DNA from 4 places in the Streptomyces sp. NPDC039462 genome. Region 4 is predicted to be linked to each of the others. Evidence: riboswitches for the same ligand, from Rfam matches in the RefSeq annotation. Region 4 holds a riboswitch; each other region holds the start of a gene.
What was found. Region 4 has a riboswitch for cyclic di-AMP ahead of ACZ7LU_RS37365 (transglycosylase SLT domain-containing protein). Riboswitches for the same ligand answer to the same signal wherever they lie in the genome.
Positions count from the first base shown of each region.

Region 1: another riboswitch for cyclic di-AMP. It lies ahead of ACZ7LU_RS22390 (M23 family metallopeptidase); the one in region 4 lies ahead of ACZ7LU_RS37365 (transglycosylase SLT domain-containing protein).
Region 2: another riboswitch for cyclic di-AMP. It lies ahead of ACZ7LU_RS15535 (C40 family peptidase); the one in region 4 lies ahead of ACZ7LU_RS37365 (transglycosylase SLT domain-containing protein).
Region 3: another riboswitch for cyclic di-AMP. It lies ahead of ACZ7LU_RS33780 (transglycosylase family protein); the one in region 4 lies ahead of ACZ7LU_RS37365 (transglycosylase SLT domain-containing protein).

Region 1 is NZ_JBVKAO010000004.1:19,161-26,828, forward strand. It holds gene trmB (tRNA (guanosine(46)-N7)-methyltransferase TrmB) at 1-50, shown strand, start outside; gene ACZ7LU_RS22380 (PrsW family glutamic-type intramembrane protease) at 107-1,456, shown strand; gene ACZ7LU_RS22385 (aldo/keto reductase) at 1,467-2,411, opposite strand; gene ACZ7LU_RS22390 (M23 family metallopeptidase) at 2,541-3,626, opposite strand; cyclic di-AMP (ydaO/yuaA leader) riboswitch at 3,638-3,785, opposite strand; gene ACZ7LU_RS22395 (PP2C family protein-serine/threonine phosphatase) at 4,007-5,254, opposite strand; tRNA gene ACZ7LU_RS22400 (tRNA-Met) at 5,352-5,425, opposite strand; gene ACZ7LU_RS22405 (YceI family protein) at 5,630-6,175, shown strand; tRNA gene ACZ7LU_RS22410 (tRNA-Lys) at 6,234-6,306, opposite strand; gene ACZ7LU_RS22415 (LamG domain-containing protein) at 6,442-7,668, opposite strand, start outside.
Region 2 is NZ_JBVKAO010000002.1:1,097,591-1,105,258, forward strand. It holds gene pcrA (DNA helicase PcrA) at 1-1,287, opposite strand, end outside; cyclic di-AMP (ydaO/yuaA leader) riboswitch at 1,542-1,697, shown strand; gene ACZ7LU_RS15535 (C40 family peptidase) at 1,706-2,947, shown strand; gene ACZ7LU_RS15540 (hypothetical protein) at 3,044-3,397, opposite strand; gene ACZ7LU_RS15545 (C40 family peptidase) at 3,744-4,793, shown strand; gene ACZ7LU_RS15550 (LuxR C-terminal-related transcriptional regulator) at 4,820-5,551, opposite strand; gene ACZ7LU_RS15555 (PspC domain-containing protein) at 5,548-6,837, opposite strand; gene ACZ7LU_RS15560 (PspC domain-containing protein) at 7,022-7,668, shown strand, end outside.
Region 3 is NZ_JBVKAO010000008.1:117,832-125,499, forward strand. It holds gene ACZ7LU_RS33750 (NAD(P)/FAD-dependent oxidoreductase) at 1-699, opposite strand, end outside; gene ACZ7LU_RS33755 (Ppx/GppA phosphatase family protein) at 1,043-1,984, opposite strand; gene ACZ7LU_RS33760 (DUF501 domain-containing protein) at 1,981-2,538, opposite strand; gene ACZ7LU_RS33765 (septum formation initiator family protein) at 2,582-3,061, opposite strand; gene eno (phosphopyruvate hydratase) at 3,191-4,471, opposite strand; partial or broken gene ACZ7LU_RS33775 (LysM peptidoglycan-binding domain-containing protein) at 4,805-5,008, opposite strand; partial or broken gene ACZ7LU_RS33780 (transglycosylase family protein) at 5,132-5,527, opposite strand; cyclic di-AMP (ydaO/yuaA leader) riboswitch at 5,532-5,683, opposite strand; gene ACZ7LU_RS33785 (LysM peptidoglycan-binding domain-containing protein) at 5,879-6,946, opposite strand; gene ACZ7LU_RS33790 (cytochrome P450 family protein) at 7,066-7,668, opposite strand, start outside.
Region 4 is NZ_JBVKAO010000010.1:33,916-41,583, forward strand. It holds gene ACZ7LU_RS37355 (catalase) at 1-1,395, opposite strand, end outside; gene ACZ7LU_RS37360 (hypothetical protein) at 1,734-2,513, opposite strand; gene ACZ7LU_RS37365 (transglycosylase SLT domain-containing protein) at 2,815-3,534, opposite strand; cyclic di-AMP (ydaO/yuaA leader) riboswitch at 3,539-3,691, opposite strand; tRNA gene ACZ7LU_RS37370 (tRNA-Met) at 4,591-4,664, shown strand; gene ACZ7LU_RS37375 (hypothetical protein) at 5,079-6,689, shown strand; gene ACZ7LU_RS37380 (VOC family protein) at 6,816-7,250, shown strand; gene ACZ7LU_RS37385 (DUF6199 family natural product biosynthesis protein) at 7,471-7,668, opposite strand, start outside.

The sequences.
Region 1 (7,668 bases), on a different contig from region 4:
TCCGCCGAGTCGCCCCGCCGCAGAGCCAAGTCGCCCCGCCCCAGGACTGAGACCCAAGACTGAGGCACCGTCGCGGCCGCCCGTCACCCTCGTTAGGGTCGACGACGTGGCCACCAGTCCTCCGTATCCGATACCCCCCGAGGCGCCCGCCCCGGGGGCGCTTTCCCGCGTCCGCTGGTGGCAGCGGCGCGCGATACGCGTGGCCGCGCTCGTCACCCTGCTCGCCCTCTCCGGCCTGGTGATCCTGGCCCTGGTCAGGGAGCAGACCGGCACCGAGGGCTTCCTGGTCGGGCTCGGCCTCGCGACCGTGCCCGTGCCGCTGCTCGTCGCCGCGTTCCGCTGGCTGGACCGGGTGGCGCCGGGCCCCTGGCGGAACCTCCTCTTCTCCTTCTCCTGGGGCGCCTGCGCGGCCGCGCTCATAGCGATCGTCGCGAACAGCTTCGCGATCCGCTGGATAGCCACCGCCACCGCCGACCCCAGCAGCGCCGACACCCTCGGCGCCACCGTCATCGCCCCGATCGTCGAGGAGAGCGCCAAGGCGGCGGCCGTCCTGCTCGTCTTCCTCTTCCGCAGACGCGACTTCACCGGCATCGTCGACGGCATCGTCATAGCCGGGGTGACCGCGACCGGGTTCGCGTTCACCGAGAACATCCTCTATCTGGGCAACGCCTTCGTCACCGACCAGCTGAGCCGCGAGAGCGGCCTCGCGTCGGTGACGGCAGCGACCTTCTTCGTACGCGTCGTCATGTCCCCGTTCGCGCACCCGCTGTTCACGGTCCTGACCGGCATCGGCTTCGGCATCGCCGCGCTCTCGGCCGAGCACCGGCACCTGCGCCGCGTGCTGCTCCCGCTCACCGGACTGCTGCTCGCGATGGGCGTGCACGCGCTGTGGAACGGCTCGGCGGTCTTCGGGCAGTACGGCTTCTTCGCCGTGTACGCCCTCTTCATGCTCCCGGCGTTCGGCCTGCTGACCTGGCTGGCGATCTGGACCCGGCAGCGCGAACTGCGCATGATCCGCGCCGAGCTGCCCGTGTACGCGGCGGCGGGCTGGCTCACGCCGCCCGAGCCGTACGCGCTCGGCTCGATGCGCGCCCGCTCGGTGGCCCGCGACTACGCCTCGTACACCTGGGGAAAGGCCGCGGCCCGCACGGTCGCGGAGTACCAGATGTACGCGACGTCGCTCGCGTTCCTGCGCCACCGGGGCCGCCTCGGGCGGGCCGGTGCCGACTTCGTCGTACGCGAGCGGGAGCTCCTCGAAAAGCTCTGGGAGCGCCGCGAACCGTCCCGCCCCGCGCTGGCGTACGCGGCCGGGGCGACGGCGCCGGCGGTGCCCCCGATGCCGTACACGCCCTACCAGCCGTACCAGCCGTACGGCCACACCCCGCCCCCGTACGGGCAGCCGCAGCCCCACCCGGCGTACGGCTACCCGGCGCACAACCCCTACCGCAACATCTGACCGCCGGGCGTCAGGCGGACGCCGCGGTCAGCGCCGCGACCTCCGCCTCCGTCAGCTCCAGGTCGCCGACCGCGAGCAGGGCGGGCAGCTGCTCCACCGTGCGCGCGGAGGCGATCGGCGCCGCCACGGTGGGCTGTGCCGCGAGCCAGGCGAGCGCCACCGTCGCGACCTGGGCGCCCCGCGCCCCGGCGATCTCGTCGAGCGCGGCGAGGACACGGTCGCCCCGCTCGCTGCCCACGTACTCCTCGACCCGGCCGCTCCGCGCGCTCTCCACCTGGGCGCCCCCGCGATACTTGCCGGTGAGGAAGCCGGACGCGAGCGCGTAGTAGGGGACGGCGGCGAGGCCGGAGCGGGAGGCGACCTCCTGGAGCGGGCCCTCGTAGGTGTCGCGGGAGACGAGGTTGTAGTGCGGCTGGAGCGCGACGTACCGCGCGAGGCCCTCGCGGTCGGAGAGGTCGAGCGACTCCTGGAGCCGCTCGGGGGTGATGTTGGAGGCCGCGATCGCCCGCACCTTGCCGGCCCGCACCAGTTCGTCGAGCACGCCGATGATCTCCTCGACGGGGAGCGACGGGTCGTCGTAGTGGGTGTAGTAGAGGTCGATGTAATCGGTGCCGAGACGGCGCAGGGAGGCGTCGACCGCGCCCTTGACGGTGGTCGCGGAGAGGCCCTTGTACTCGGGGTGCGCGCCGACCTTCGTGGCGATGACGACGTCGGAGCGGTTGCCGCGCTCGGTCAGCCACTCGCCGATGAGGGTCTCGGACTCGCCGCCCCGGTTGCCCTCGACCCATGCCGAGTAGACGTCGGCGGTGTCGATGAAGTTGCCGCCGGCCGCGGTGTAGGCGTCGAGGACGGCGAAGGACGCCGTCCGGTCGGCGGTCCAGCCGAAGACGTTGCCGCCGAGGGAGAGCGGGAAGACCTCGAGGTCGGAAGAGCCAAGCGGGCGTAGAGAAGTCATATGTCCCTCAACACCGGCGCCGGAAACGGAATTCCGTTCGGCCGGACCGGCAGCCCTGGCGTCGGGGGGTTGTCGCCAGGACCGCCGGAGTCTCTCAGAAGGGGGTGGGGGCTGCGTCCCGGAGTCGGGTCAGGGGTTCAGGCCCTTGCTCTGCAGCCAGCCGAGGGGGTCGATCCCGGAGCCGCCGGGCGTGTGGACCTCCAGGTGGAGGTGGGGCCCGGTGACGTTGCCCGTCGCGCCGACGCGGCCGATGACGTCGCCCGTGCTGACTTTCTGGCCGGCGCTGACGTTGAGCGAGGACTGGTGGCAGTACCAGATCTCCGTGCCGTCCTCCAGTTCGAGCACGGTGCGGTAGCCGTACGCGCCCGCCCAGCCGGCCTCCTTGACAGTGCCGGTGTGCACCGCCTTGAGCGGGGTACCGGTGGGAGCAGCGAAGTCCAGACCCGTGTGGTGCCCGGAGGACCACATGGAACCGGCGTCACCGAAGTGCGACGTGAGGGTGTACGAGGAGGTGGGGATGGCGTAGCTCTTGGCGAGCTTGGCGCGGCGCTCGGCCTCGGCCTTCGCCTTCCGGGCCTCCTCTTCCTTCTTCTTCTTGGCCGCGGCCTTGGCGTCCGCCGCCTTCTCGGCCGCCTTCTGCTGTTCGGCGGCCTCTTCGGCGGCCTTCTTGACGGCGGCCTCCTCGGCCGCGGTCCGCACGGCGGTGTCCGCCTGCTCCTGCTGGTTCTCGGCCTGCTGCATGATGCGGGCGCGCAGCGCCTCGCCCGCGTCGGTGGTGCCCTGCTCGGCGTCGGCGGTGCTGACACCGGCGGCGGTGAGCGGAGCGGCGGCCGCGACCGTGGTGGTCTCCGGCGAGTCCTCGGACATCAGGGACCCGACGCCCGGCAGGGACTCGGCCGCCGGCAGCGAGTCGGCGACGGCGCCCACGCCCGGCAGGTCGGGCAAGGATATGGAGACCGGCGGCTTGCCGTCCTGGGCGGTGGCGATGCCGCCGGCGCCGACGGCGGCGATGACGCCCACGCCGAGCACGGTGGAGCTGCGGGCAAGCCCGCCGCCGCCCTTCTTGTGCACGCGGTGCCTGCCGCGGACGGGGCGGATGGACTCCTCGGTGGGGTTCCACTCCTCGAAGGTGTCGAGGGGGCCCTCGTCGTACGAGCCGAAGTCGTCGTCATTCGGCACGTACACGGCTCGGGGGGCAGGCCGGTTGGACGCCACTGGGGCGCGCTCCTTTCCTTCCTTCTCGCCTACCGGGTTAGCTGACGGGTTCGGAGCAGGAAGGTCTCCTACGAACACCTGGCACGGAGGCACAGCTGCCCGATTCACCCCAAGTTGGTGGTTCCCCGGCTCCCTTGCGGGATTAGGCGCGTGCGCGCGGAGCCGCCTCTAGTGACGGCTGGGACGACCGCGCTGCGTTATCGAACGTTAATAGACAGGGGGTCCGTATTCCAAGCCGTTCCGGTTGATCGTTAACGCTGATCGCGTGTACGTACCGGGACACGAGGGTGCGGACCGGGGCGAGTTGACCCCCGGCCTTCAAACACCGGAGCTTCACATTTCCTTGACAGTGTGTCAGTTGTTATGCGGAGGGGTGTACTTCAGTCACCGGCGGTGACCTCCGGATCGCCGGCGGCGGGCCGCCGCACCGCGAGCAGCGCCATGTCGTCCGTCATGGCGCCCCCGGTGTGCCGCCGCACCTCCCCCGCCAGGGCGGCGAGCAGCGCGTGCGGGCCGCCCCGGCCCGGGAAGATCCGCCCGCCGAGCCGCGCCGCGGGATCGTAGAACTCCCCCGCCGCGTCCCGCGCCTCCGACAGGCCGTCCGTGTAGAAGAGCAGCGTCGCGCCGGGCGGGAACTCCGACTCGTCCGCCCGGTCCGGCCAGACCCCCAGGTCCCCCATGCCGAGCGGCAGCGCGGGCTCGCTCGCCGACATGACGCACAGCCGCCCGTCACCGCGCAGCAGCAACGGTGGCGGGTGCCCGCGGTTGATCAGGCGTACGGAACCCTCGCCGTGCCGGATCTCCGCGAGGACGGCGGTGGTGAACCCCTCGAACGCGTCGAGCCCGTCGCGCCGGGTGCCCTCACGCGCCAGCGCCCGCTCCAGGCGCTGTGCCACCGCCTCCAGGGTGGCCTCCTGCTCGGCGGCCTCCCGGAAGGCGCCGATGACGACGGCGACCGCCGCGACCGCGCCCATGCCCTTGCCGCGTACGTCACCGACGATGAGCCGCACGCCGTGCGGGGTGTCCTGCACGGCGTACAGATCGCCCCCGATGAACGCGTCGGCCTGCGCGGCCTCGTACCGTGCCGCGATGTCGAGCCCGCCGATGCGCGGGTCCGGCGCGGGCAGCACGGCGCGCTGGGTGGCCTCGGAGATGGAGCGGGCGATGGCGAGCCGGTCGTTGCCGCGGCGCACGACACGGTTGATCACGATGGCGAGGGCGGCGACGGTCGCCACGGTGACCACTTCGGTGACGGCCTCGACATGGCTGCTGACGCGGTTGCCGTAGTGCAGGAAGTAGTGCAGGAAGAGGACGGCGCCCGTGGCCGCCGCGCCGGTCAGGACAGTGCTGAGCAGCGAGTAGAAGGGAGCGGCGATCAGCGGGGCCGCCGTGAAGAGCGGGGCGGCGGTGAACTCCGGCGGGGTCGACACGTCGTAGGCGACACCGACGATGAGCAGCAGGAGAGGCAGGACCCGCACGAAGGCGCGCTCGGTACCGGTGGCCCCCCTGGCCTCCCTGGCCCCTCTGTCCCCCCTGACCCCTCTGCCGTCGGGTACTCCTCGCTGCCCCACCGCTTGTCTCCCGCCGACTCCGCGCCCATCACCGCGCTCCACCCAGGGTTCCCGCAGCGGGAGGAGGGTGCGACCTGGTGTGGGCCGAGCGGGTTACGGGCCCGGAAAACACCTGAGGCCGGGAAGCTGATGCTTCCCGGCCTCAGGCCTTCAGTAGCGGGGACAGGATTTGAACCTGCGACCTCTGGGTTATGAGCCCAGCGAGCTACCGAGCTGCTCCACCCCGCGTCGGTAAACCCAACAGTACGCCATCCGGAGGGGTGCGTCGAACCACTTGACTCAGGGTGGGCCTGCGCTCGAGCAGCCCGGAGGGGTGCCGACCCCGGCGGTATGTTCGAGCCTCCACGGTCGATCCACGCTCCACGACGCCTTCTCCAGTGACCGGTTGCACCGAACGCTTACTGCCTCTTTCCCACCGGGAGTGACCAAGCAATGTCAACCATCACCAAACTCAGCGAGCTGAGCGGCGAGTACGTCCTCGACACCGCCCGCACCCGCATCGGCTTCGTCGCCCGGCACTCGGTCGGACCCCAGGTCCGTGGGCACTTCGAGGAGTTCGAGGGCAGTGCCCAGCTCGACGGCGACGACCCCTCGAAGTCCGCCATCCGGCTCACGATCCGATCGAAGAGCCTGCAGAGCCACAACAAGTTCCGCGACGACCCGGTGCGCGCCAAGTTCCTGGACGCGGAGAACCACCCCGTCATCACCTTCGCGTCCACCGAGGTGGAGCAGGTAGACGGAACCACCTTCAAGGTGACCGGCAACCTGACCCTGCGCGGCACGACCAGGCCGCTCACCCTGACCGTCGAGACGACCGGCGGCGAGAACGACGCACAGGGCGACCTGCGCGTCGGCTTCAAGGGCAGCGTCCTGATCAACCGCAAGGACTGGGGCGCGACCGCGAACGCCGCAGACGTACTCTTCGTCAGCCCGAAGGTGACGGTCGAATTCGAAATCGCGGCACTCCGCCGCCCCTGACCCCCCACAACACACCGAAAGCCCAGCTCGGAGACGACTCCGAACTGGGCTTTCTCTGTAGACCGTGTGGGACTCGAACCCACAACCAATGGATTAAAAGTCCACTGCTCTGCCAATTGAGCTAACGGTCCTCGTCGGTGCACCCCCGAGCATAGCGGGAGGGGGCCCGTCATCCGATCGGGTATCGCCGTCGAGGACCAGTGCTGTTGCGGAACGGGAGGTTCCGCGGAGCTGTGGAAGCCTCCGCGGCAGCCTCCCGCCGCGTGTCAGATCGACACGCCCAGCCTCACCACATCCTGCTCGCTGAGCACTCCCGCGTAGGCGTGCACGTCGTCCACGGCCCCGTGCAGGTACTCGCCCCGGCCGTCCGCCGTCGTGGCCCGGCCGACCTGCGGCCCGGCCTCGGCCCGCCACGCGTGGTGGAACGGCGCACGGGCCATCGGTGTGCCGTCGACGTACAGCAGCACCTCGTCGGCCCCGTCGTCGTACACCACCGCCAGGTGGTGCGGGTCACCCGGCGAGGCCCAGCTGTTGTCCGCCTTGAGCGTCGTCGTCTCCGCTCCCGCCCGGTCCTCGTGAGCCAGGGTCAGCTCCCATATCTGCCGCTGCGGCGTGTACCGCAGCGTGGCGAGGTCGTTGTGCTCGCCCGGCAGGGACAGGACCGTCATCGTCCGGTCCTCGGCGGCCGGGTCGATCCGCACATGTGCGGCGAGCGAGAAACTGTCGCCGGTGTCCACGACCGGGGCGCCGGTCGCGGCGAAGTCGCCGTCGCCGTCCAGGAGCAGTTCCCCCTCGCCCACCATCGCCGGGTCCCCCGGACCGCACTCGGGGTCCATGGCCGGGTCACAGGACTGGTCGTCGCGGCGGATCTTCGCGTCACCGCCCAGCTTCAACGGCTGTCCGCCGCCCTCCTCGGGGCTCGCTCCCCCGGACGCCTCCTCGAGCTGCCAGCGCCCCGCACGCACGGCCGCGCGCTCCGCGAGGTCCGCCGCTTCCGCCGGGACGACGACCCGGTTCCACGCGCGTACGTCGGCGATCCGGCCGGCCCAGTTCCCGCCCTGCCCGGACTCGCCCAGGGCCCGGCCGATCTGCGCGCCACCGCTTCCCCGCGGCGCCGGAGCGTTCTCCGCCTTGTCGACGAGGCGGCCGTTCACGTACAACCGGGCCGTCTTCACCGCCGGGTCGTACACACCTGTCAGCTGCGCCCACTCCCCGCTCTCCGGAGTGCCGCCCTTCGCCCGTACGGCAGCGCCCTCCGGCCCGCCCAGCGCGAAGGACCACGACCCGTCGCCGTCGGTCCCCAGCCGGTAGGCCGCAGCCCCGTCACCGTCCTGGCTCACCGCGGCCATGCCCCGGCCCACCTCGTCGGGCCGCACCCAGGCGCTCACCGCGAAGGCCCCGCCGGTGTCCACGGCGGGGGCGCCCGGCGACAGATACGCGTCGGCCGAACCGTCCAGCCGCACCGCCGACCCCACCCCCGTACGCGTCGGCCC
Region 2 (7,668 bases), on a different contig from region 4:
GGCGTTCGTCCGGTAGAAGATCGCGACGTCGCCGGCCTTGGCCTCGCCCGCGTCGGTGAGGCGGTCGATCTCGTCGGCGACGAACTGGGCCTCGTCGTGCTCGGTGTCGGCGACGTATCCCGTGATGCGGGCGCCCGCGCCCTGGTTGGTCCAGAGGTTCTTGGGGCGGCGGCTCTCGTTCCGCTCGATGACCGCGTTCGCGGCGGTGAGGATCGTCTGCGTGGAGCGGTAGTTCTGCTCCAGGAGGATCGTCGTCGCGTCGGTGTAGTCCTCCTCGAACTGGAGGATGTTGCGGATGGTGGCGCCGCGGAAGGCGTAGATGGACTGGTCCGCGTCACCCACGACGCACAGCTCGGCCGGGTCGTCCTCCTCGCCTCCGGAGGGGCCGACGAGCTCGCGCACCAGGGCGTACTGCGCGTGGTTGGTGTCCTGGTACTCGTCGACCATGACGTGCCGGAAGCGGCGCCTGTAGTGCTCGGCGACGTCCGGGAAGGCGCGCAGCAGGTGGACCGTCGTCATGATCAGGTCGTCGAAGTCCAGCGCGTTCGCCTCGCGGAGGCGTGACTGGTACATCGCGTAGGCCTGGGCGAGGGTCTTCTCGAAGCCGTCGGCGGCCTGTCCGGCGAAGTCCTCCTCGTCGATCAGCTCGTTCTTCAGGTTCGAGATCTTGGCGCTGAAGGACTTCGGCGGGAACTTCTTCGGGTCGAGATCCAGGTCGCGGCAGACCAGGGCCATGAGGCGCTTGGAGTCCGCGGCGTCGTAGATCGAGAAGGAGGAGGTGAAGCCCAGCTTCTTGTACTCACGGCGCAGGATGCGGACGCAGGCGCTGTGGAAGGTGGAGACCCACATCGCGTTCGCCCGGGGGCCGACGAGCTGCTCGACGCGCTCCTTCATCTCGCCCGCGGCCTTGTTCGTGAAGGTGATCGCGAGGATCTGGCCCGGGTGCACGCCGCGCTCGGCGAGGAGGTACGCGATGCGGTGGGTCAGCACACGGGTCTTGCCGGAACCGGCGCCGGCCACGATGAGCAGGGGGGAGCCGGCGTGCACGACGGCCGCGCGCTGGTTCTCGTTCAGCCCGTCGAGGAGCGACGCCGGGTCGATGACCGGGCGCGGGGCGCCGTCGCGGTAGTGCGACTCCCGGGTCATGGGCGCGTCGAACTTCCCGTCGAACAAATCGTCCGGAATGGGCTCCGGAGCGCTGTCCTCGGGCGGCGGCGGGGGCGCTTCGTCCGCGGCCCGGGAGGGCTGCAGGTCCGCCAGGAAGCTGTCATCAAAGAGGCTGCTCATCGCTTCCCGAGTCTAGGCGGCCCCACTGACAACCCGCTGCGGTTCCGGACACACCCCCGCCCACCTACTCCGCGCCCACAGATGATCACACTCCGCTACGCCTCGCGCCGTCTCAGTCGTGTCCGCGTCAAGGGTCTCGTAAAGTCACGAAAATGTATCGGGCATATCGAACATCAACCTTCACAGGGGCCTCACGGGTTGGCTAGCGTGCCCGGCGGGCCACTCGCCCCCCACCGGCGAACCCCGCCGGGAACGGGTGGCCTCCGCCGAGTCCGACGTGTTCGGAGCCGGGGACCCACCAGAACCTTGGGGTGAATCGGTCCCGTACGAAGTACGGGACTGTAGGGCAGCCTTCCGAACCACCCGCCCGAACCCGACAGCTAACCCGGTAGGCGGTCTACGGAAGGAGTCGCCTCCCTTGGCGTCGCACCGCAAGCCGCGGACCCGTTCAGCCGGCCTACGCACGGCCCCCGCCCTCGGCATCACGACGGCGGCCCTCACCTCCGTCGCCCTCCTGGCACAGAGCGCGCAGGCGGCGCCCTCCGCGCCGGCGAAGCCCAGCCTCGAAGAGATCCAGAAGAAGGTCGACGAGCTCTACCAGCAGGCCGGCGTGGCCACCCAGAAGTACAACTCGGCCAAGGAGCGCACCGACAAGCAGCGCAAGAAGGTCGACCGTCTGCTCGACGACGTGGCCGAACGCACGGACGAGCTGAACGACGCGCGCAAGGAGCTGGGCTCCTTCGCCGCCGCCCAGTACCGCACCGGCGCCGTCTCGGAGACGGCCACGATGATGCTCGCCGACGACCCGCAGGGCTACTTCGACCAGAACCACCTGGCGGACCGGCTGACCACGCGCCAGAAGAAGGCGGTCGACGACTACCAGGCGCAGCAGGCGTCGGCGACCGAGCAGCGCACGAAGGCCGCGAAGAGCCTCAAGACGCTGAGCGAGTCGCGGGACGACCTCAGGACGAGCAAGCGGACCGTCCAGAAGAAGCTGGGTGACGCGCGGGAGCTCCTCTCGAAGCTGACCGCCGAGGAGAAGGCGCGGCTCGCGGAGATCGAGCGGAAGAAGAAGCAGGAGGCCAAGCGCAAGGCCGAGAAGCTGGCCCGCGAGCAGGCCGCGGAGGCGGAGCGCGAGCGGAAGGCCGAGGAGGCGGCGCAGCGGGAGAAGGAGCGGGGGGCCGACCAGGGCTCTGGTTCCGGATCCGGTTCCGGTTCCGGTTCCGACGCGGGCTCGGGTTCGGGTTCGGACTCTGGCACCGGCACCGGTGGCACAGGCACCGGCTCCGGAAGCACCGACGGCAGCTACGCCACCAAGGCCGCGAAGGTCATCGACTTCGCGGAGGCCCAGATCGGCAAGCCGTACGTCTGGGGCGCCACCGGCCCCGACTCCTACGACTGCTCCGGACTCACGCAGGACGCCTGGAAGGCCGCGGGAATCTCCCTGCCGCGCACCACCTGGGACCAGGTGAAGGTCGGCACGACCGTGAAGACCGCCGACGCCAAGCCGGGTGACCTGGTGTTCTTCTACGACGACATCAGTCACGTGGGGATCTACATCGGCAACGGCAAGATGGTCCACGCCCCGAAGCCGGGCGCGAACGTCCGCGTCGAGTCGATCTACTACATGCCGATCCACAGCGTGGTGCGCCCCGCATAAGGACGAAGCACGCTCTTGAGACCGACGCACCCCACTACGCGCGCGTGGCCCGCATCCTCCCCGGATGCGGGCCACGCGCGCGTGAGGCGTGAAAACTCAGGTCCACAGCACCGCGATGAAGATGTTCGCCGTGGTCAGCAGGCCGACCGCACCGAACATGCCCTTGTCGACCTTCTCCTCGTCCCGCTTCACATAGACCAGCGCGAGGATCACGATCAGCAGGGCCAGCTTGATGCCGATCTTGACGTTGTTGACCGTGTTGTCGTCCGCCTGGTTGAGGCCCACCAGGACCACACCGGTGACGAGCATGATCAACGCGCCGTGCAGCATGCCGGGGCTGAAGCGCGCGGTGCCCTGGCCCATCTGCTTCATCTGGGTCAGGAAGCCGCCCAGGAGCGAGGCGATGCCGATGATGTGCAGGCCGACGAAGAGATGGATGAGTAGGTCCATGAGGCCGGAGCCTAGCCGGGCCTCGGGCCGGGCGTGGCAGGCGCCCCCATAGCACCACACTCCGGCCGGGCAAGCCGGAAACGAGCCATCGGTCACGGCCGCGCACCAAGCAGCCGCCGTCCCGCGAACGGCACGGTCGTTGTCGGTCACTGTCCGCCCACTTCCGCCAGTTGCGCGCACTCCCTCACCAACCCGTGACGGTCGGGTTTAGCGTCCTGCACCAGGTGACCGGCTCCCCAACCGCCGTCCGAACCCGGGACGGCTGTCGGTCGCCACCGCCGAGAAAACCGGCGGCGGCCCGTCCCCCTGTGCGGGCCGCCGCCGGACACGTAAGGAGCCCCACTTCGTGGCAGCGCACCGCAAGCCCAGACAGCGCTCGCTCAGCGGCAGCACGGCCCGCACCGCCGCAACCCTCGCCCTCGCCGGAGCCGCGTCGGCGACCGCCCTGGACGGCACGGGGCACGCGGACCCCCGGCTCGGCCCCGCCGAGGTGAAGTCCAAGGTCGACGCGCTCTACCGCGAGGCGGAGACAGCCACCGAGAAGTACAACGGCGCGAAGGAGAAGGCCGAGAAGGCCGAGAAAGCGCTCCGCGAGCTGCGCGACACGGCTGCCCGCAAGACGGAGAAGCTCAACACCGCCCGCGACAGCCTCGGTTCGTACGCCGCCGCGCAGTACCGCGCAGGCGGCATCGACCCCTCCGTGCAGCTCGCGCTCTCCTCCGACCCGGAACAGTTCCTGGACCGCGCGGCACGCGCCGACCGGGCCGGCAGCCGGCAGGCCCTCGCCGTCCGCGATGTGCGGAAGCAGCTCCGGGAGATGGACCGGCTGCGCGGCGAGGCCGACGACCGGCTGACCGCCCTCCGCGCACGCCAGGCGGAGCTGGACAAGCACAAGAAGACGATCACCAGGAAGCTCGGCGAGGCGAAGCGGCTGCTGTCCCGGCTCACCGCCGAGCAGCGCGCGGAGCTCGCCGGCCGGGAAGAGGACGACCGCGCCTCCCGCTCGGACACCCGTGACGCCTCCCTGGGCGCCGCCAAGGCCCCCAACGCCCGCGCCGCGACCGCCGTCTCCTACGCGTACAAGGCCATCGGCAGCCCCTACGTCTGGGGCGCCACCGGCCCGAACGCGTTCGACTGCTCGGGGCTCACCCAGGCCGCGTACCGCTCGGCGGGGGTCGCGCTGCCCCGCACCACGTACGCCCAGATCGACTCGGGCAAGCGCGTCTCCCGCTCCGAACTACGCCCCGGCGACCTGGTGTTCTTCTACTCCGGCATCAGCCACGTCGGCCTCTACGTCGGCAACGGCCAGATGATCCACGCCCCGAATCCGAGCGCCCCGGTGCGGCTCGCACCCATCGACCAGATGCCGTTCGCAGGAGCCACGCGCGTGGCGTGAGCCGACTCCCCGCGCGCTTCGTCCGCTCAGACCAGCCGCCGCGCCGTCGCCCACCGGGTCAGCTCATGGCGGTTGGACAGCTGCAGCTTCCTCAGAACAGCCGACACATGTGACTCGACGGTCTTCACGGAGATGTAGAGCTGCTTGGCGATCTCCTTGTACGCGTACCCGCGGGCGATGAGGCGCAGGACCTCCCGCTCGCGCTGTGTGAGGCGGTCCAGGTCCTCGTCGATCGGGGGCGCGTCCGTCGAGGCGAAGGCGTCCAGGACGAACCCGGCGAGGCGCGGCGAGAACACCGCGTCCCCGTCCTGCACGCGGAAGATGGAGTCCACCAGGTCGGTGCCGGTGATGGTCTTGGTGACATAGCCGCGGGCACCGCCCCGGATGACGCCGATGACGTCCTCGGCGGCGTCGGAGACCGACAGCGCGAGGAAGCGCACCGGGCTCTCCGCGTCGGCCATCAACGGCGAGCAGCGGCGCAGGACTTCCACGCCACCGCCGCCCGGCAGGTGCACGTCCAGCAGGACGACCTCCGGCCGGGTGGCCGTGATGACCGTGACCGCCTGGTCGACGTCGGCGGCCTCGCCGACGACCTCGACGCCGGTGATGTCCGTCCGGCCGATCTCCGCCTGCACTCCCGTACGGAACATCCGGTGGTCGTCGACCAGGACGACTCGCACGCGACGCCCGCCCGCACCGCCGCCCTCGTCCGTCCCGGTCGGCTCCGTGGGCTCGCTCGCCCCGGTCGCGTCGCTCATGTCGTCGCCGTCCTCTCCATCTCCAGCTCGACTTCCGTGCCGCCGCCGGGCACCGCGCGCAGCCGCGCCGTGCCGCCGTTGCGCTGCATGCGGCCGATGATCGATTCTCGTACGCCCATGCGGTCGTCCGGCACGGAATCCAGATCGAAGCCCGGACCGCGGTCCCGGACGGACACGAACACCGTCTCCTCCTCGACTTCGGCGAAGACCTGCACCGCACCGCCCTCGCCACCGTACTTGGCGGCGTTGACCATCGCTTCCCTCGCGGCCTGCATCTGTGCGGTCAGCGGCTCGTCGAGCGGGCAGTCGCCCACTATGACGACCTCGATGGGGACGCCGTGCTTGTCCTCGACCTCGGCGGCGCTGCGGCGGACCGCCTCGGCGAGGGTGTCGGGCTCCTCGTCCTCGTCCTTGCCGCTGCCCTCGGGGTTGTAGAGCCAGGCCCGCAGCTCCCGCTCCTGGGCGCGGGCGAGCCGGCGGACCTCGCCGGCGCTCTCCGCGTTGCGCTGGATCAGGGTGAGGGTGTGCAGCACGGAGTCGTGGACATGGGCGGCGACCTCGGCTCTCTCCTGGGCGCGGATGCGCATCAGCCGCTCCTCGGAGAGGTCCTGCATCATGCGGACGAGATAGGGGCCGGCGAGCAGCGCGATGCCGACGAGCACGGCGAGCGAGGCCTGCAGCACGGCCCCGAGATGCGCGGCGGAGCCCTGCAGCACGAAGATGCCGGAGACGCCTGCGCCGACCAGGAGCACACCGGCCGCCGACCGGGCGATGGTGAGGGTGCGCCTGCGACGGCCGACGGCCATCCAGCGCGCCCGGCGGGCGTTGTCGGCCTGCCGCCAGACCAGGGCGACACCGGCGGCGACGAGCAGGGTCGGGACGACATAGGCCTTGGTCGAGCCGTCCAGGTCCACATTGCCGACGAAGACCATGGCGACGACGACCATCGCGAGGAGCGCGACGAGCTGCCCCTTGTCGGGCTTGCGGGCCACGAGTCTTCGGCGGCCGTCCGGCGCGGTCTCGGAGGTGACGGCCGCGGGCGGCCGCTCGGAGTCGACGCCGCCCACACCGAGCGGGACGAAGAACCAGAACGCCGCATAGAGCAGCGCGCCCAGGCCGTCCGCGGTGAACAGGCCGACGAAGACCAGCCGGACCCAGATCACGGGCAGCCCGAGGTGTCCGGCCAGGCCGCGCGCGACGCCACCGAGCCAACGGCCGTCACCGCTGCGATAGAGCTTGCGCAGCGGTCGGACGTCCTCGATGGGCGGGGCAGCGGCTTCCGGCATGTCATTGATCCTCACACGCGGGCTCGGGTACGAGCATCAGGGTCGACCCCCGAGAATTCCCTGATCTCGGCCCCTGCCCCGCCCCTATCAGGGGTGGGACCCGAGGCGTCTCAGGGGCGATATCAGGGTTCGGCCAGGGTCGTCCCGACTGCCGCGGCGGGCCTGCGGCAGTCACCATGGACGCATGAGAGATCAGCAGCCCGCCGAGACGGAGACCGAGGCCGCCGTGCGCGATGCCCTGCGCACCGCGCACGGCGAGCCGGGCGCTCACGCGCCGGGCCTGCCCGCGGAGGAGCGGACCTTCCGCCGCGACCGTCGGCAGAAGAAGCTCGGCGGCGTGTGCGCCGGGCTCGGCCGGCACTGCGACATGGATCCGGTGATCTTCCGCATCGGCCTCGCCGTCCTGGCCATAACCAGCGGCCTCGGCCTGGTCTTCTACGGCTTCGCCTGGCTCTTCGTGCCGTACGAGGACGAGGAGGAGAACGAGGCGCGCAGGCTCCTCTCCGGCCGGGTCGACGGCCAGGCGCTGACCGCGGTGCTCTTCGCCCTGGTCGGCTGCGGCGTCTTCCTCACCCTGTTGAACAACGGCGGGGCGCTCACCTTCGCCGCCGTCCTGACCCTGCTCCTCGCGGGCGCGGGATACTGGTCGCAGCAGCGCGACACCCTCGACACCGATCCGGCGGCGCAGGCGGCGGCGGACGCCCCGCCCGAGGCGAAGGCGCCGCCCGTCGCCGGAGGCCCTTCCTGGTGGCGCGACCCGATAGTCAAGGACGGGACGTACGACGGGATCTCGGGGTACTTCTGGGGCCCGGAAGGCCTCGACATCGGCTA
Region 3 (7,668 bases), on a different contig from region 4:
ACCGCGGCCCTCGAGGTGCTCCTTGCCGTACTGGCCGAGCTTCGGGCCGACCTCGGGGAGGATCTTGTCCGCGACGTCGACGAGCACGAAGCGCATGTCCTCGCGCTTCACGTTCTTGTAGTACTTGGCCGCGTCGCGGGCCATGTCCTCGACCTCGCCGATGGTCTCCGCGCCCGCGAAGCCACCGCCGACGAAGACGAAGGTCAGCGCCTTGCGGCGGACCTCCTCGTCGGTCGTGGAGTCAGCCTTGTCCAGCTGCTCCAGGACGTGGTTGCGCAGGCCGATGGCCTCCTCGATGCCCTTCATGCCGATGCCCTGCTCGGCGAGGCCGGGGATCGGGAAGGTGCGGGAGACCGCGCCCATCGCGATGACCAGGTAGTCGAAAGGCAGCTCGTAGGCCTCGCCGACGAGCGGCGCGATCGTGGCGACCTTGCGGTCCTGGTCGATGGTGGTGACCCGACCGGTGAGGACTTCCGCCCTCGGCAGTACGCGTCGCAGCGGTACGACGACGTGCCGCGGCGAGATGCTGCCGGCGGCGGCTTCGGGGAGGAAGGGCTGGTAGGTCATGTACGACCGGGGGTCGACGACCGTGACGGTCGCCTCTCCGAAGCGCATCTTCTTGAGAATGCGCCGAGCTGCGTACAGGCCTACGTACCCACCGCCTACTACGAGGATCCTGGGACGCTCCGTGGTGCTCATGCCATCGAGTATCCACCCGCCCGGCGGGGGTCGCTCGTGCGCCCCTTCACAAGCATGCCAAGGGCCTCTGCTACACTTCGCCGCCCACGTGACCGAGGTCATGGTGCCGGTGGGGAACCACGATGCCACACGAGTCGTTGTGCACCCCTTGTGAGCTGCACTCCGAGGCCCCGCCCGGCCCGAACCGGAGCCCGACACCACACTCCGGTGACCCGCACGAAACATCCCGGCCACGGGCGCGGCCCTTCGAAAAGCCCCCTTTAGGCGGCCCGACACCGTCGAACCTCGCCCATCAGGGCCTTTTTCCTTGTGAAGAACTTCACGAACTTTCCCGCGAGCGGGTTCAGGCGAGCGACCAGCCGATGCCGTCGAGGATGTCGTGCTCGCTCACCACGACCTCGCGCGCGCCCACCCTGTCCATGATCGCGAGCAGCACCAGGGCGCCCGCCGCGATGACGTCGACGCGGCCCGGGTGCATCACCGGGATCGCGGCGCGCTCGTCGTGCGTGGCGTGCGTGAGGCGGTCCACGATGGCGCTCACCTGCTCGTACGGGATGCGGGCGTGGTGGATCGCCCGCCAGTCGTACGTGTCGAGGCCGAGCGCGATCGCGGCGACCGTGGTCACCGAACCCGCGAGGCCGACCAGCGTGCGGGCCTCCTTGAGCGGCACCGTGCGCTCGGCCAGGTCGAGGGCGGCCTCGATGTCGGCGCGGATCGCGTCGAGCTGCTCGGCCGCGGGCGGGTCGGTGACGACCCCGTCGCGTACGAGATGACGCTCGGTCATGCGGACGCAGCCGACGTCGACGGAGCGGGCCGCCCGCACGTGGTCCGTGCCGACCACGAACTCCGTGGAGCCGCCGCCGATGTCCACCACCAGGTAGGGCGCGGCGACGTCGTCGCGGCCCGTCAGCTCCTTGGTGGCGCCGGTGAAGGAGAACTCGGCCTCCTGGTCGCCGGAGATGACCTCGGGCTCGACGCCCAGGATGTCCAGGACGCCCTGGACGAACGCGTCGCGGTTCTCGGCGTCGCGGGACGCCGAGGTGGCGACGAAGCGGACGCGCTCGGCGCCGTGCTCCTTGATGACGGCGGCGTACTCGCGGCAGGCCGCGAAGGTGCGCTCCAGCGCCTCGGGGGCGAGACGCCCCGTCCTGTCGACGCCCTGGCCGAGCCGGACGATCGTCATCCGCCGGTCCAGGTCGACCAGTTCGCCCGTGGCCGGGTCGGCGTCCGCCACCAGGAGGCGGATCGAGTTCGTGCCGCAGTCGATGGCGGCGACGCGGGTCACTCGGCGCCCCCGTCGGCGGCGGCGTCGGCGGTGGCGTCCGTGCACGGCGTGACGCACGGGCCCTTCGCCCACCACTCAGGGAGCATCGCGATGGCCTCGTCGCCCAGCGGGTTCACACCGGGGCCGGCGGCCAGCGAGTGACCGACCAGGACGTGCAGGCACTTCACGCGGTCCGGCATGCCGCCCGCGCTCGGGAAGCCCTCAAGGACCTCGATGGCGTCACGGCGCGCGATGTAGTCCTCGTGCGCGGCGCGGTACTGCTTCGCCAGCTCCTCGTCCGTCGTGAGCCGCTCCGACATCTCCTTCATGACGCCGTTGGCCTCCAGCGTGCCGATCGCGGAGGCGGCCCGCGGGCACGTCAGGTAGTACGTCGTCGGGAAGGGCGTCCCGTCCGGGAGGCGCGGCGCCGTCTCGACGACGTCCGGCTGTCCGCAGGGGCAGCGGTGCGCGATGGCCCGCAGGCCGCGCGGCGGTCGGCCGAGCTGCTGCTTGAAGGCCTCGACGTCGGCGTCGGTGGGCTCGGTGCGCGGGGTGCTCGGCGGGGGCGTTTCCATGCCTGTCTTTCGTGTCGGTACGGGTCGGGTACGGATCGGGGAGTCAGTCGTCGGGGCGGTCGGCCTTGTCGACGCCGTCCCAGACGTTCGAGTACCAGGGGCGCGCTGCCGCCCCCTGGTCCGTGCGGCGGCTCTGTGCCGCCGCCGGGTCGATCACCGTGAAGCCGGTCTCGCCCGGCATCACGTAGTGCAGGCGGTCGCGGATGCGCTGCTCCGCGTACGCGTCGTCCTGCCAGCGGGCCTTTTCGTCGCGGAGCTTCTCGACGTCCGCGCGGTGCTCGGCCTGCTGTCTGCGCAGGTCGTCGATCTCGGCGCGCTGCGAGACGTACTGCCGCATCGGGTACGCGAGCGCGACGACCAACGAGCAGAGCACGAGCGCGAGAAGGGCGGCCCGCCCGGTGAGCCGGGAGCGGCGGGCCTGGCGCTTGGTCTGGGAGCGGTAGACGCGCTCCGCGGTCTGCTCACCGAGCAGCCGCAGACGGGTCGCGGTGGAGAACCGGTCCTTGGTCCCGGCCTTGGCCATGGTTCCGCCTCCCCGGCGCAGCGCCTGCACGTACGTACGTCCCCGCACACGGTACGGGACCATGTGCGGGGACGTAGGTAACCCGGCGTCACTGCCGGGCTTCGTGCGTGATCAGCCCTGAAGCGGTGATCAGCCCTTGAAGCGCGGGAACGCGCTACGGCCCGCGTAGACCGCCGCGTCGTCGAGGATCTCCTCGATGCGCAGGAGCTGGTTGTACTTGGCGACGCGCTCGGAGCGGGCCGGGGCGCCGGTCTTGATCTGGCCGCAGTTGGTGGCGACGGCGAGGTCGGCGATGGTGACGTCCTCGGTCTCGCCGGAGCGGTGGGACATCATGCACTTGAAGCCGCTGCGCTGGGCCATCTCGACGGCGTCCAGGGTCTCGGTCAGCGAACCGATCTGGTTGACCTTGACGAGCAGGGCGTTGGCCGAGTTCTCCTCGATGCCGCGGGCCAGGCGCTCCGGGTTGGTGACGAACAGGTCGTCGCCGACGAGCTGCACCTTGTCGCCGAGCTTCTCGGTGATGGCGTTCCAGCCGGCCCAGTCGTCCTCGAACAGCGGGTCCTCGATGGAGACGAGCGGGTACGAGGCGACGAGCTCCTCGTAGTACTCGGTCATCTCGGCGGCCGAGCGCTCCTTGCCCTCGAACTGGTACTTGCCGTCCTTGTAGAACTCGGACGCGGCGACGTCGAGCGCGAGCGCGATCTGCTCGCCGGGGACGTAACCGGCCTGCTTGATGGCCTCGAGGATGAGGTCGAGGGCGGCGCGGTTGGAGTCCAGGTTCGGGGCGAAGCCGCCCTCGTCGCCGAGGCCGGTGGAGAGGCCCTTGTCCTTCAGGACCTTCTTCAGCGTGTGGTAGACCTCGGTGCCCCAGCGCAGGGCCTCGGAGAAGGACTCCGCGCCGATCGGGGCGATCATGAATTCCTGGATGTCGACGTTCGAGTCGGCGTGCGACCCGCCGTTCAGGATGTTCATCATCGGGACGGGCAGCAGGTGCGCGTTCGGACCGCCGAGGTAGCGGAAGAGCGGCAGGTCGCTGGCCTCGGAGGCGGCGTGCGCGACGGCGAGCGAGACGCCGAGGATGGCGTTGGCGCCGAGCGAGCCCTTGTTGTCGGTGGCGTCCAGGTCGAACATCGCCTGGTCGATCAGGCGCTGCTCGGTGGCGTCGTAGCCGACGAGCTCCGGGCCGATCTGCTCGATGACGGCGAGGACGGCCTTCTCGACACCCTTGCCCTGGTAACGGTTGGGGTCACCGTCACGGAGTTCGATGGCCTCGAAGGCACCGGTGGAGGCACCGGACGGGACGGCGGCACGACCGGTGCTGCCGTCGTCGAGGCCGACCTCGACCTCGACCGTGGGGTTGCCTCGGGAGTCCAGGATTTCCCGGGCTACGACGACGTCGATGGACGGCACGAGCATCTCCTTCTGGGAGTGTGACGCGTAAACACGATTACGCCGGGCCGCTTCGGCCCTGCGTCTCCTGAGCCTAACCGGCTCCGGGCCTTCGGCCAGCCGACCGCCCGTCCCCTGGGACGACACAAGGCCCATATGGCGCGGAAACAGGGCGTAAGGCCATGTTCTCTACTCGCTAGTAGCGAACAAGAGGGGCCGGAGGCGGCGGAGGGAACGGGTGCGGACATGCCCCCGCCCCGGTGCGTACGGGGGATACGCGCACCGGGGCGGGGAGCCCGTGGGGACGGGGGGTACGGCCGTGCGTCCGCCGAGGCACGGCCGTGACCGGCCGGGTCAGCTCAGGTGGAGCTGCTGGCCCGGGTAGATGAAGTCGGCGTCGTCGATGATGTCGCCGTTGAGCTTGTAGACCTTCTGCCAGCCGCCCTTGACGTCGTGCGCCTGGGCGATCTTGGACAGGGTGTCGCCCGTCTTGACCTTGTACTCGCCGTCGCCCTTCTCGACCTTCTTGCCGGTCGGGGTCTCGACGGTCTTCTTGGTCTCGGTCTGCGGCGTCGGCTGCGGCTTGGGAGCGGCCTGCTTCGGCGCGGCCTGCTGCTGCGGAGCGGCCTGCTGCTGCGTCTGCTGCGGCTGCGGCTTGCTCTGCTGCTGCGGGGCCTGCTGCTGCGAGCCGCCGCCGTTGTACGCGGCGCCCGAGAGGCCGACGCCACAGCTCGGCCAGGCGCCCTTGCCCTGGCCGGCGAGGACCTTCTCGGCGATCTCGATCTGCTGGGCCTTGGAGGCCTTGTCGGCGGTCGGCGCGTACTTCGTGCCGCCGTACGCGGCCCAGGTGGACGGCGAGAACTGGAGGCCGCCCTGGTAGCCGTTGCCGGTGTTGATGGACCAGTTGCCGCCGGACTCGCACTGGGCGACGGCGTCCCACTCCTGACCGGTGGCGGCGTTGGCCGAGCCGGCCGCCATCAGCGGGGCGGCGACGGCGGCGCCGGTCACGCCGACGAGCGTGGCGACACGAGTGGCCTTGGACGGGCGACGGTGCTTGCCCTTGCCGGAAAGCAGCATGAGTTCATCCCCTACACCGACGCCTGCGAGGTGAGCTGTCGGGTTCGGGCCGATGTGGTTGCCCGGCCGCACTCTCGCGAGTGCGGCTTCACCCCTAGCCGCATGACACGGCACTTACCTTGGGTCCCCCGCTCCTGCCCACGGCGCTCTTGAGCGACGACTGTTCCCGTCCGGCCGTTGGCAGGATTCGGCGTACCGACCGGCGGGGCTCACCAGTGGCGAGCGGTCACGACCGTAGACACGCTCCCCACCGAATTTCAAAGACGATCAGGGCTTCTGAGACCCATCTCTCACTCGCGCCAAACCGGACAACACCGGCCAAGTCCCCCGCAGACGCATCGTCAAATCCCGTTACTTTTCGCCCACATCGAGGCTCTGACCGGGGAGGATGAGATCCGGGTCGCCTCCGACGGTCTTCTTGTTCTCGCTGTAGAGCTCGTGCCATCCGCCGTCGACCCCGAAGTCGTCCGCGATGACCGAGAGGTTGTCCCCGGAACGCACGGTGTACGTCCCGTCGGCGAGCTTCTCGGAGCGGTCGGCGCCGCGCGAGGCGTGCCGTCCGGGGCGGTCGCCGGCGCTGTCGCTCTCGTCCGCGCGGTCGCCGCGGTGGCGGCCGGAGGAGGAGCTGTTGGGGTCGGTGGCGTCGTCGGCCGGGTCGGTCGACTTCTCGGGCGCGGGTGAAGTGGTGTCCTTCTGGCCGGACTTGCCGGAGTCGCCCTTGCCGTCGGCGTCTTCGGCGTCGCCCTTGCCGCCCTTGCCGTCCTTTTCGCCGGACTCGTCGTGATTCTTCTCTCGCGAACCGTCGCCGGAGGCGGGCGTGTCGCTCGCGTCGTCGGAGGGCCGCTCCGGGTCGGCGGAGTCCGTGGTCTCGCCGGAAGACTTGTCCGTCCCCTTCTCGGGGGCCTTGGAGTCCTTGGAACCCTCGGGCTCCTTGGCGTCCTTGGAATCCTTGGAGCCCTCGGGGTCCTTGGAGTCGGCCGAACCCGTCGAGTCGGAGGGCGTCGGGGTGACGGGCCCGCCCGGGTCGACGTCGGCCGCGGCACCGCCCTTGCTGAGCCCGGCGATCGGGGCACAGCTCGGCCAGGCCGCGGTGCCCTTGTCGCGGAGGATCTTCTCGGCGACGGCGATCTGCTGCGAGCGGCTGGCCTGGTCGGGGCTGGTCGCGTAGTCGAGGCCGCCGTACGCCTCCCACGTCTCCTGCGAGAGCTGGAGGCCTCCGTAGTAGCCGTTGCCGGGGTTGGCGCTCCACGCGCCGCCGCTCTCGCACTCGGCGAGCTTCTCCCACGTGGTGGTCTCGGCGGCGCTCGCGCTGGTGGCGCCGAGCAGCGGGATGGCGATGGCTGATCCGGTGACACCTGCCGCGACGATGAGGGCCGGGGCCTGGCGGGGGCGTCGGTGACGACCATTGCCGGAGAGCATGCGGGTGCCTTTCAGGAGACTGCAGCGACGACTTGGGCGCCTGGGGCGCTCAAGTCGTCGTGAACGTAGCCGCAGTCGAACGCTTGTCACAAGTCGATGCAGCAGAGATCACGTGAACATCACAGTCCTGACGGCCCGTCAGTGGGGTGTACGCCGGGCACCGTTTTCTGTGCGGTTGTGAACTCCACGGGCAGCGTGCGCAGTCCTCGCATGATCAGCCCGCCACGCCACCGCAAATCCGCGGGATCCGCCGCCAGTTGCAGGTCGGGAAGGCGTCGCAGCAGGGTCGCGAGGGCGGTGCGGCCCTCCAGGCGGGCGAGCGGGGCGCCGAGGCAGTAGTGGATGCCGTGCCCGTATCCGAGGTGCTGATTGTCACGGCGGGAGAGGTCGAGGGTGTCGGGATCGTCGAACCGGGCGGGGTCGCGGTCGGCGGCGGCGAGCACGACGAGGACGGGGTCGCCCGCCGCGATGTCCTGTCCGCCGATGCTGAGCGCCTCGGTCGCGAACCGCCAGGTGGCGAGCTCGACGGGCCCGTCGTAGCGCAGCAGTTCCTCGATGCCGGTCTCCAGGAGGCCGGTGTCGCCGTCGTCCAGCGCCCTCTGCAGCCGCTCGCGCTGCTCGGGGTGGGTGAGGAGGGCGTACACGCCGTTGCCGATGAGGTTGACGGTGGTCTCGAACCCGGCGAAGAGGAGGATGAAGGCCATCGCGGCGGCCTCGTTCTC
Region 4 (7,668 bases):
GGGCCGGTAGGGCGCCGCACCCCGGTGCACGGCCGTCTGGTGCATGCCGTCGCGCAGCATGTCGTTGACGGGCGCATGGGTGCGGTTGATCGGCAGCTGGGCGAAGTTGGGCCCGCCCAGGCGGCTGATCTGGGTGTCGAGATAGGAGAAGAGCCGCCCCTGCAGCAGCGGGTCGTCGGTGACGTCGATGCCCGGGACGAGATGGCCCGGGTGGAAGGCGACCTGCTCGGTCTCGGCGAAGTAGTTCGAGGGGTTGGCGTTCAGCGTCATCAGCCCGATCGGCTGCACCGGCGCCAGCTCCTCGGGCACGATCTTCGTCGGATCCAGCAGGTCGATGCCCTCGAACATCTGGTCCTCGGTGTCGGGGAAGGTCTGCACCCCCAGCTCCCACTCCGGAAAGGCCCCCGCCTCGATGGCGTCGGCCAGGTCACGGCGGTGGAAGTCGGGGTCCACCCCGCCGGTGATCTGCGCCTCCTCCCACACCTGGGAGTGCACACCCAGCCGGGGCTTCCAGTGGAACTTCACCAAGGTGGTGGCGCCCTCGGCGTTGACCAGCCGGAAGGTGTGGACGCCGAAACCCTCCATCATCCGGTACGAGCGCGGGATGCCGCGGTCCGACATGTTCCACAGCGTGTGGTGGGTGGCCTCGGTGTGCAGGGTCACGAAGTCCCAGAACGTGTCGTGCGCGCTCTGCGCCTGCGGGATCTCCCGGTCCGGATGCGGCTTGCCGGCATGGATGATGTCGGGAAACTTGATCGCGTCCTGGATGAAGAACACCGGGATGTTGTTGCCGACCAGGTCGAAGACACCCTCGTCGGTGTAGAACTTCGTCGCGAAGCCACGGGTGTCGCGCACGGTGTCGGCGGAGCCGCGCGAACCGAGCACGGTGGAGAAGCGCACATACACCGGCGTCTCCACCCCCTCGGCGAGGAACCCCGCCTTGGTGATCCCCGCGGCACTGCCGTACGCCCGGAAGACACCGTGCGCGGCCGCCCCGCGGGCGTGCACCACCCGCTCGGGAATGCGCTCGTGGTCGAAGTGAGTGATCTTCTCCCGCAGATGGTGGTCCTGCAGCAGCACCGGACCGCGCGGACCCGCCTTCAGCGAATGGTCGGTCTCATACAGGCGCGCCCCCTGCGCGGTGGTCAGGTAGGCCCCCTCCTGGGCGACCTTCTCCTGCGGCACCCCGGTGGGCTGTCCCGTCGGACTGTAGGTCTGCGGACCGCGCTGGTCGGCCTTGGGCGGCAATGGCTCGCGCGGCTCGGTGGGCTCCTCCACCGGCACCGCCTCCGGGCCCGGGGCACCGGGAATCTCGTTACCGGACCGCATGGCGTTCTGGACCTTCTGCACAGCCTTCTCCGCGGCGGCCGACACCGGGTTCTTCTTCTCGCTCACTGGATTCCGATCGTTCGAGACGGGACCGCGCCACGCACAGCGGCGCGTGACACGCGGCAGGGGCGCTATCGCGAGACGACGGGTACCCCACGACTTCTTGTGGGACACATGTACTGCGCCGTCCGGGCCCCTCGCCCGACCCGCCCGGCCGGACCCCGCCACCGGAACTGCCGCACGGCAGCAGGCATGACGGCAGGCCGGCCCGGCCGGCCAGCCGTCATGCCTGCTGTCCCCCGCCTGCCCTCACCCGACCACCGGCGACGCCGCCGGAACGCGACCGGCACCGGCCTGCCGCAGCGAGACCATGAGCAAGGTCATGAGCAAGGCCATGAGTGAGGTCATGCACCGGCCGCCGCGGGCTGCTCCTCACCCTGCACCGCGCCGCCCTGCTTCTTGCCGTCCTGCTCCTCGCCCTGCTTCCCGGCCGGTGCCGAGGCCGCCTGCGCGGGCACCGGCGCCGCAGCGGCGGTGTAGAACACGGACGAGCCCTGCTTGCTGCGCTGGGCCTGGCTCTTGGCCACCAGCCCTTCGAGCGTGGTGCGCACCACGGTCGTCTTCACGCTGCGCTGCGGGTGGGCCTGGCCCAGGGCCGTGGCGATCTCCGCCGCCGAGCGCGGCTCGCTCTGCTCGGCGAGATGCCCGCGGATCAGCTCGACCAGCGTCGGCTGCGCCGGCTTGGCGGGCTTGGCGGCCTCGGCCTTGCCTGCCTCGGTCTTGCCTGCCTCCTTGCCGGAGCTCTTCGCGGCCCCCTTCCCGGCGCTCTTCGCAGCGCCCTTCCCGGCGCCCTTGCCCGCGGCCGCCTTCTGCGGAGCGCTCGTGGTCACCCGCGCCCGCTTGCCCGCCGCGGCGGAGCCGGGCGACTTCTTCTTCGTACGGGGGGCGGGCACCGCGGCCCGCTCCTGCGGGGCCGCCGGCTCCGGGGCGGCCGGCTCCTCGCCGAGCGCCTGCTGGATGCTGACCAGCACCGCGTGGTCACGCTGATGGGCCGCCAACTGCTCCTGCAAGGAGGCGATTTCCGCGCTGAGGCGCTGCTGCTCCTTGGCGTTGCGTTCGAGGTCGGCACGGACTTGAGCGGTGTACTGCGATGTCAGTTCGGTGGCGGAAACGTTCTCGGACATGGGGCGCACAACCTTTCCCGGACCTGGGGCCGGAGTTGAAGAGCCTGCTGCACATGTGTGCTTCCCGGGACCGGGGTTGGGGCCCGGGCCTGCGGGGTGACAGCAATATTCAGTACACAGATGCCCTGACACGGCGATAGTACGGACAACCGGAGCGGCCCATTCTCCTTGAGCATGCTGTGAACCGACCCGTGTTTGCACAGATCCGATGACATGGGCGGCGGCCTGACCACGCGAAGAGCCCCGGAACGCCATGCGTTCCGGGGCTCAGTCACCGACCGGGGAGGGGTGGGGGTGCGGTCTAGTAGGGGCCGTTGACGTTGTCGATCGAGCCGTACCGGGCGGCCGCGTAGTTGCAGGCGGCGGTGATGTTGGCGACCGGGTCGTAGCTGTCCGTCGAGGTGCCGGGCACGTGGTAGGCGGAGAACGTGGGGCCGATGACCTGCAGGAGGCCCTTGGAGGGGGTTCCCGCGACGGCGTTGGAGTCCCAGTTGTTGATGGCCATCGGGTTGCCGGAGGACTCCCGCATGATGTTGCGGTGGATGCCCTCGTAGGTGCCGGGGATGCCGTGCTGGGCCATGATGTCGAGCGACTGCCGGATCCAGCCGTCGAGGTTGTTGGCGTAGGACTTCTTCACCGCGGCGGGCTCGGCGGCGTTGGCGCGCTCGGAGCGGTCCGCCCGCTCGGGGGCGGCCGGGGCCTTGGTGCCCAGGGTGAGCTTGAGGCCGGGGTGGATCAGCTTCGGGTCGTCGCCGAGGACGCCGCGGTTGTCCTGGTACAGCTTCTGCCAGCCGCCGCTCACGGAGTGCTCCCGGGCGATCCCGGCCAGGGAGTCACCCGCGACGACGACATAGGTCTTCGGGGCCGCGGCGGGCTTGGCGGCCGCGGCGGCCGGCGCGGCGGCGGCCGTGGTGGCGCCGAGCACCGGAAGAACGAGCACGGCGCCGCCCGTGCCCGCGGCGGCGATGCCCCGGGTGAGCGGGCTGGACTTGGGGCGGCGGTGCTTACCCTTTGCGGGCATGACGAATTCCTCTCCGTCGCCTGCGGGGTGAGCTGTCGGGTTCGGACGGGAGATGTCCGGTCGCAGCGAATGCGACTTCACCCCGAGCCGTCCCGTCACCGGGATCGGCGGCTTACCTGGGTCCCCCGCTCCTGCCGTGCGTAAGTGAGTGGGTGTGGGTGGGAGAGTTTCCGGACAGCGGCAGGATTCGGCGTTCCATCCGGATTGACGGTGACGTTAGGCGAGAAAGCCGGTGCGGAACAAGGCCGGAATTCGAATGAGGGGAATGCACGGGGCCCTTCCCGGGCCCTCGCGACCCCGCCCTCTCTTTGATCGAAAACTCAACTCTCTTTGCGCAGAACGAAACCGCACACAGCGGCCCGCGCCGCCACGGGCCGCCGGGCGTGACCCATTTCACTGGACGGGAGACGGGTGGCATGCGGCACGGCCGGGCAGCAGAGGGCGGCATTTCGCTCAAGTCATCCACAGAGCGGTCAAATCCTTACCTAGGCTACTAAAGCCTCAAGGTTGCCCGATTCGGTGGAATACGGACAGGAGCAAAGGTGGCCATTCGCGGCAGAACGGTCATACCTCCGGCCGGGGTCGACCTGTCGGCCTGCCCGGTCCGTCCCGGGGTCCGCTCGTGGGGGAGCGGCAATCGCTGCCGTCGTGAGACAACAGCGAACACCACGTCAATAACGCTTCTGGCAAGGGCTTGTGGGGACCGGACGCCCGCAACTCGTCCCCGGCGGGCAGGCGGAACGGCATGCCCGGTAAAGAAAGTGACGCCTGCCCAGAAAAGAAGAACAGTCACCGCAACGGCGCCCACCCGACCGGCCTGAGGGATTTCCCTTTCCATTCCGACGAAAACTGACAGGGGAACGAAAAGCGGCCCGGGGGCGGATGTGAAAGGGAAATGTTCTGCGGCTGTGTACTGCACGGCCGGGCAAGGCACTTGCCGGCCTGTCCGCGTACAAGATGCCGCCCAACCGGCGTCGGCCGCCGCCCGCGGATGCCTGCGGTGCCCGCACCGTGGTGCGAGGGACCTCCCAAGTGGCGTAGGGTGAAGGAACACGACGCGGGGTGGAGCAGCTCGGTAGCTCGCTGGGCTCATAACCCAGAGGTCGCAGGTTCAAATCCTGTCCCCGCTACTGCAACAGCAGGGTCCGGATCCCATGTGGGTCCGGGCCCTGCTGTGTGTTACCGGCGGCCGCGAAGCATCCGGCCGAACCGGGCATGAGGCGGCCTCTCGTCCGAAGCGACAGCTGAACTGCCGGTCGGAGCACCGCACATGACCGGCATGGCGGTGACGGGTTGGCTGACGATGGGCCGGAAGAGAACCTGGCCGTGCCTGCTCGCCTGCGCAGACCTGGAACTGAATGTCTGCCGCCTGAACGTCATGGGCCTGCCGGACAGCCGACATGACTGCTCCGCACGGCCCGCAGGGGCGGCACCACTGACACCGACACCCTGACAGCCCTGACCCGCGCCACCAGTCGCACAACCATTCGCCCACCCCACCGGTCAAACGCGCGACACACACAGCAAGATCCGATGGGGGAGTCTTGAAGAAGTTCACGGCGGCGCTGACCACGGGCCTCGTGGTCTGCACTGCCACACTGGTCGCCGCACCCGCGGCGCACGCAGGGGACGGCGATTCGCGCAGCCGCACGGAAACCCTGCAGGAGGGCGGCAAGCTCTACGCCCTCTACGAGCATATGTCCGCGCGTTTCCACCCCAGGGACGTCACGCTCGAGATCCACGCCAAGAACGACCCCGAGGTCCTCGCCAGTCTCCGCCTCACCGGCACCGAGACCTGCCCCGACACGGGCCAGTGTTACGAGGACACCTTCCGCTCCGAGCCGGTCACCCTGCCCGCCATGGGCGCCTACGTGATCGACGTCGTGGCCAGGGACGGACAGCCCGACGAGATCGTCCAGCGGTCGACCGGCTTTCTCAACTATGGGCTCAACCCCAAGTTGACCCTCACCAGCAGCCACCCCTGGATCTCCTACGACAACCCGACCGCCAAGGTCACCGGGTCCCTGGTGGCCGAGGATCCCCGCACCCACGAGGTGAAGCCCTTCGCCGGGGTGGGCATGTACTACCGCGCCCGGGAGACCCGCAGAGAGGGATGGGTGTGGACGAACGCGGCGGGGCGGTTCACCACGTCGGGGTACTCCGGTGAGGGCGGCACCGACGTCACCTATGAGTACATGTTCGACCAGCAGTACGAGTCGCTCCACCTGCCCTTCCGCCGGCAGGAACTGAAGCTCAAGGTCGACGCCCCGGCCGGCACGGTCACCGCGCCCTACGGCAGTGACATCCCGGTCAGCGGCAAGCTCACCCGCATCGCGGACGACGGCACCGAAAAGCCGCTCGCCGCCGAGGTGCGGATCGGCACCGAAGGCACCGGAGACCCCGGCAAGATCGTGGTGAGCGGCGAGAACGGCGCCTTCTCCACCGGCTACACCGTCCGGCGCAGCGGCCCGGTCAGCGTCCAGCCGAGTGCGCGGAACTGGTTCACGGCCCCGGCCCCGCACTCCTTCACGCTGGCCACGCCCCCGCGCACGAGCGAGCTGACGGACGTCAAGGCCACGGTGAGCAAGTACCGCAAGGTCACCTTCACCGGCAAGCTCGGCGTCACCCAGGGCACCTACCCGGCGGGCACCAAGGCACAGGTGTCCATCGACCACCGCCCCGCGGGAGGGACCTGGTCGAGCACCGGCACCTTCGACGCCGCCTACGGCGACTCCTTCACCGCCTCCTCGCCGAAGAAGGCCGACGCGGGCGCCCAGTGGCGGCTGCGCCTGGTCAACTCGGGCGTGGACAGCGCGAGTTTCAAGCTGGGCCGCAAGTACACCCAGGTCTGGGACGACGGTGTCACGCCCGAGGGTGTCCGCAAGGGCACCAAGGTCACCGCCAAGGGCGGCCTGATGCAGAAGTCCGGCTCCACCTGGCGGCCGTACGGCGGGCAGAAGATCCGCGTCTGGTTCAAGGCCGCGACGGCCGGTTCCGCCTGGAAGGAACTGGGCAGCACCAGGACGCTGAGCAACGGCACGTTCAGCAAGAAGTTCACCGCCCAGCAGGACGGCACCTGGCAGATGCGCTACACCGACACGGTCAGCTCCCACTACGCCGACTACGGCCGCGAGGACTACGTCGACGTCCGCTAGCGGACTCCGGGGCACTGAGCGCCACGCACGAAGGCGGCCCCGCCTTCGTGCGTGGACCGGGCCGGCCGGACAACTTCGGCAACCGCGCCCGGAGATGAGCGACACGGCCCCTGCTATCGTGCGCCGATGCCAACGATCAAGCAGTTCCAGGTCACCTTCGACTGCGCGGAGCCCGAGCGGGTGGCCCGCTTCTGGTGCGAGGTGCTGGGTTACGTCGTACCGCCGCCCCCGCAGGGCTTCGCCACCTGGGACGACTTCAACCGCGCCCAGCCTGCCGAGGAGCGGGGCGCATGGTTCGTGTGCAGCGACCCCTCAGGGGTGGGCCCGCGCCTGTTCTTCCAGCGCGTCCCCGAAGGCAAGACCGCCAAGAACCGGGTGCACCTGGACGTGCGGGCCGGCACCGGACTCGTGGGGGAGGAGCGCCTGGCCGTCCTCGAGGCCGAATGCGCCCGCCTGGTCGCACTCGGCGCGGTCCGCGTCCAACTGCTGCCCGCCGACGAGGACAACGAGTCGTGCATCGTGATGCAGGACATCGAGGGCAACGAGTTCTGCCTCGACTGACCCGCGAAGCCCCTGGTTCGGGGGAGCGTTGGATGACGTGGGAGCAGGTTCTCGTCGTTGGCGTCGCCGTGGTTCTTGGAGTCGCCATCTCGCGCCCGCCTCGGGCTGCACAGGGAACCAACTGCGGCCCGGCTTCGGGCTGTCGTGAGTGACCGCTTTCCGCCTGCCCACCGAGTGGACCGAGGCCCAGGTATGGGCCGAACTGCCGACGGGAGTGTGCCTAACGGAGGACGAAGACCAGCATCATCAGCGCGGCCGCCAGGACCAGCCCGCCTACAACACGCATCATCACGTAGCCGGCAGGAGAAGGCTCGGTGGCTTTGTAGTCCTTGACGAAGGGCGCCTGGAGGGGCCGGTTCATCCTCCACAGCAGTTGTGGTTTTACGGTCTGAAGCAGTCCAACGGCTATGAACAGGCA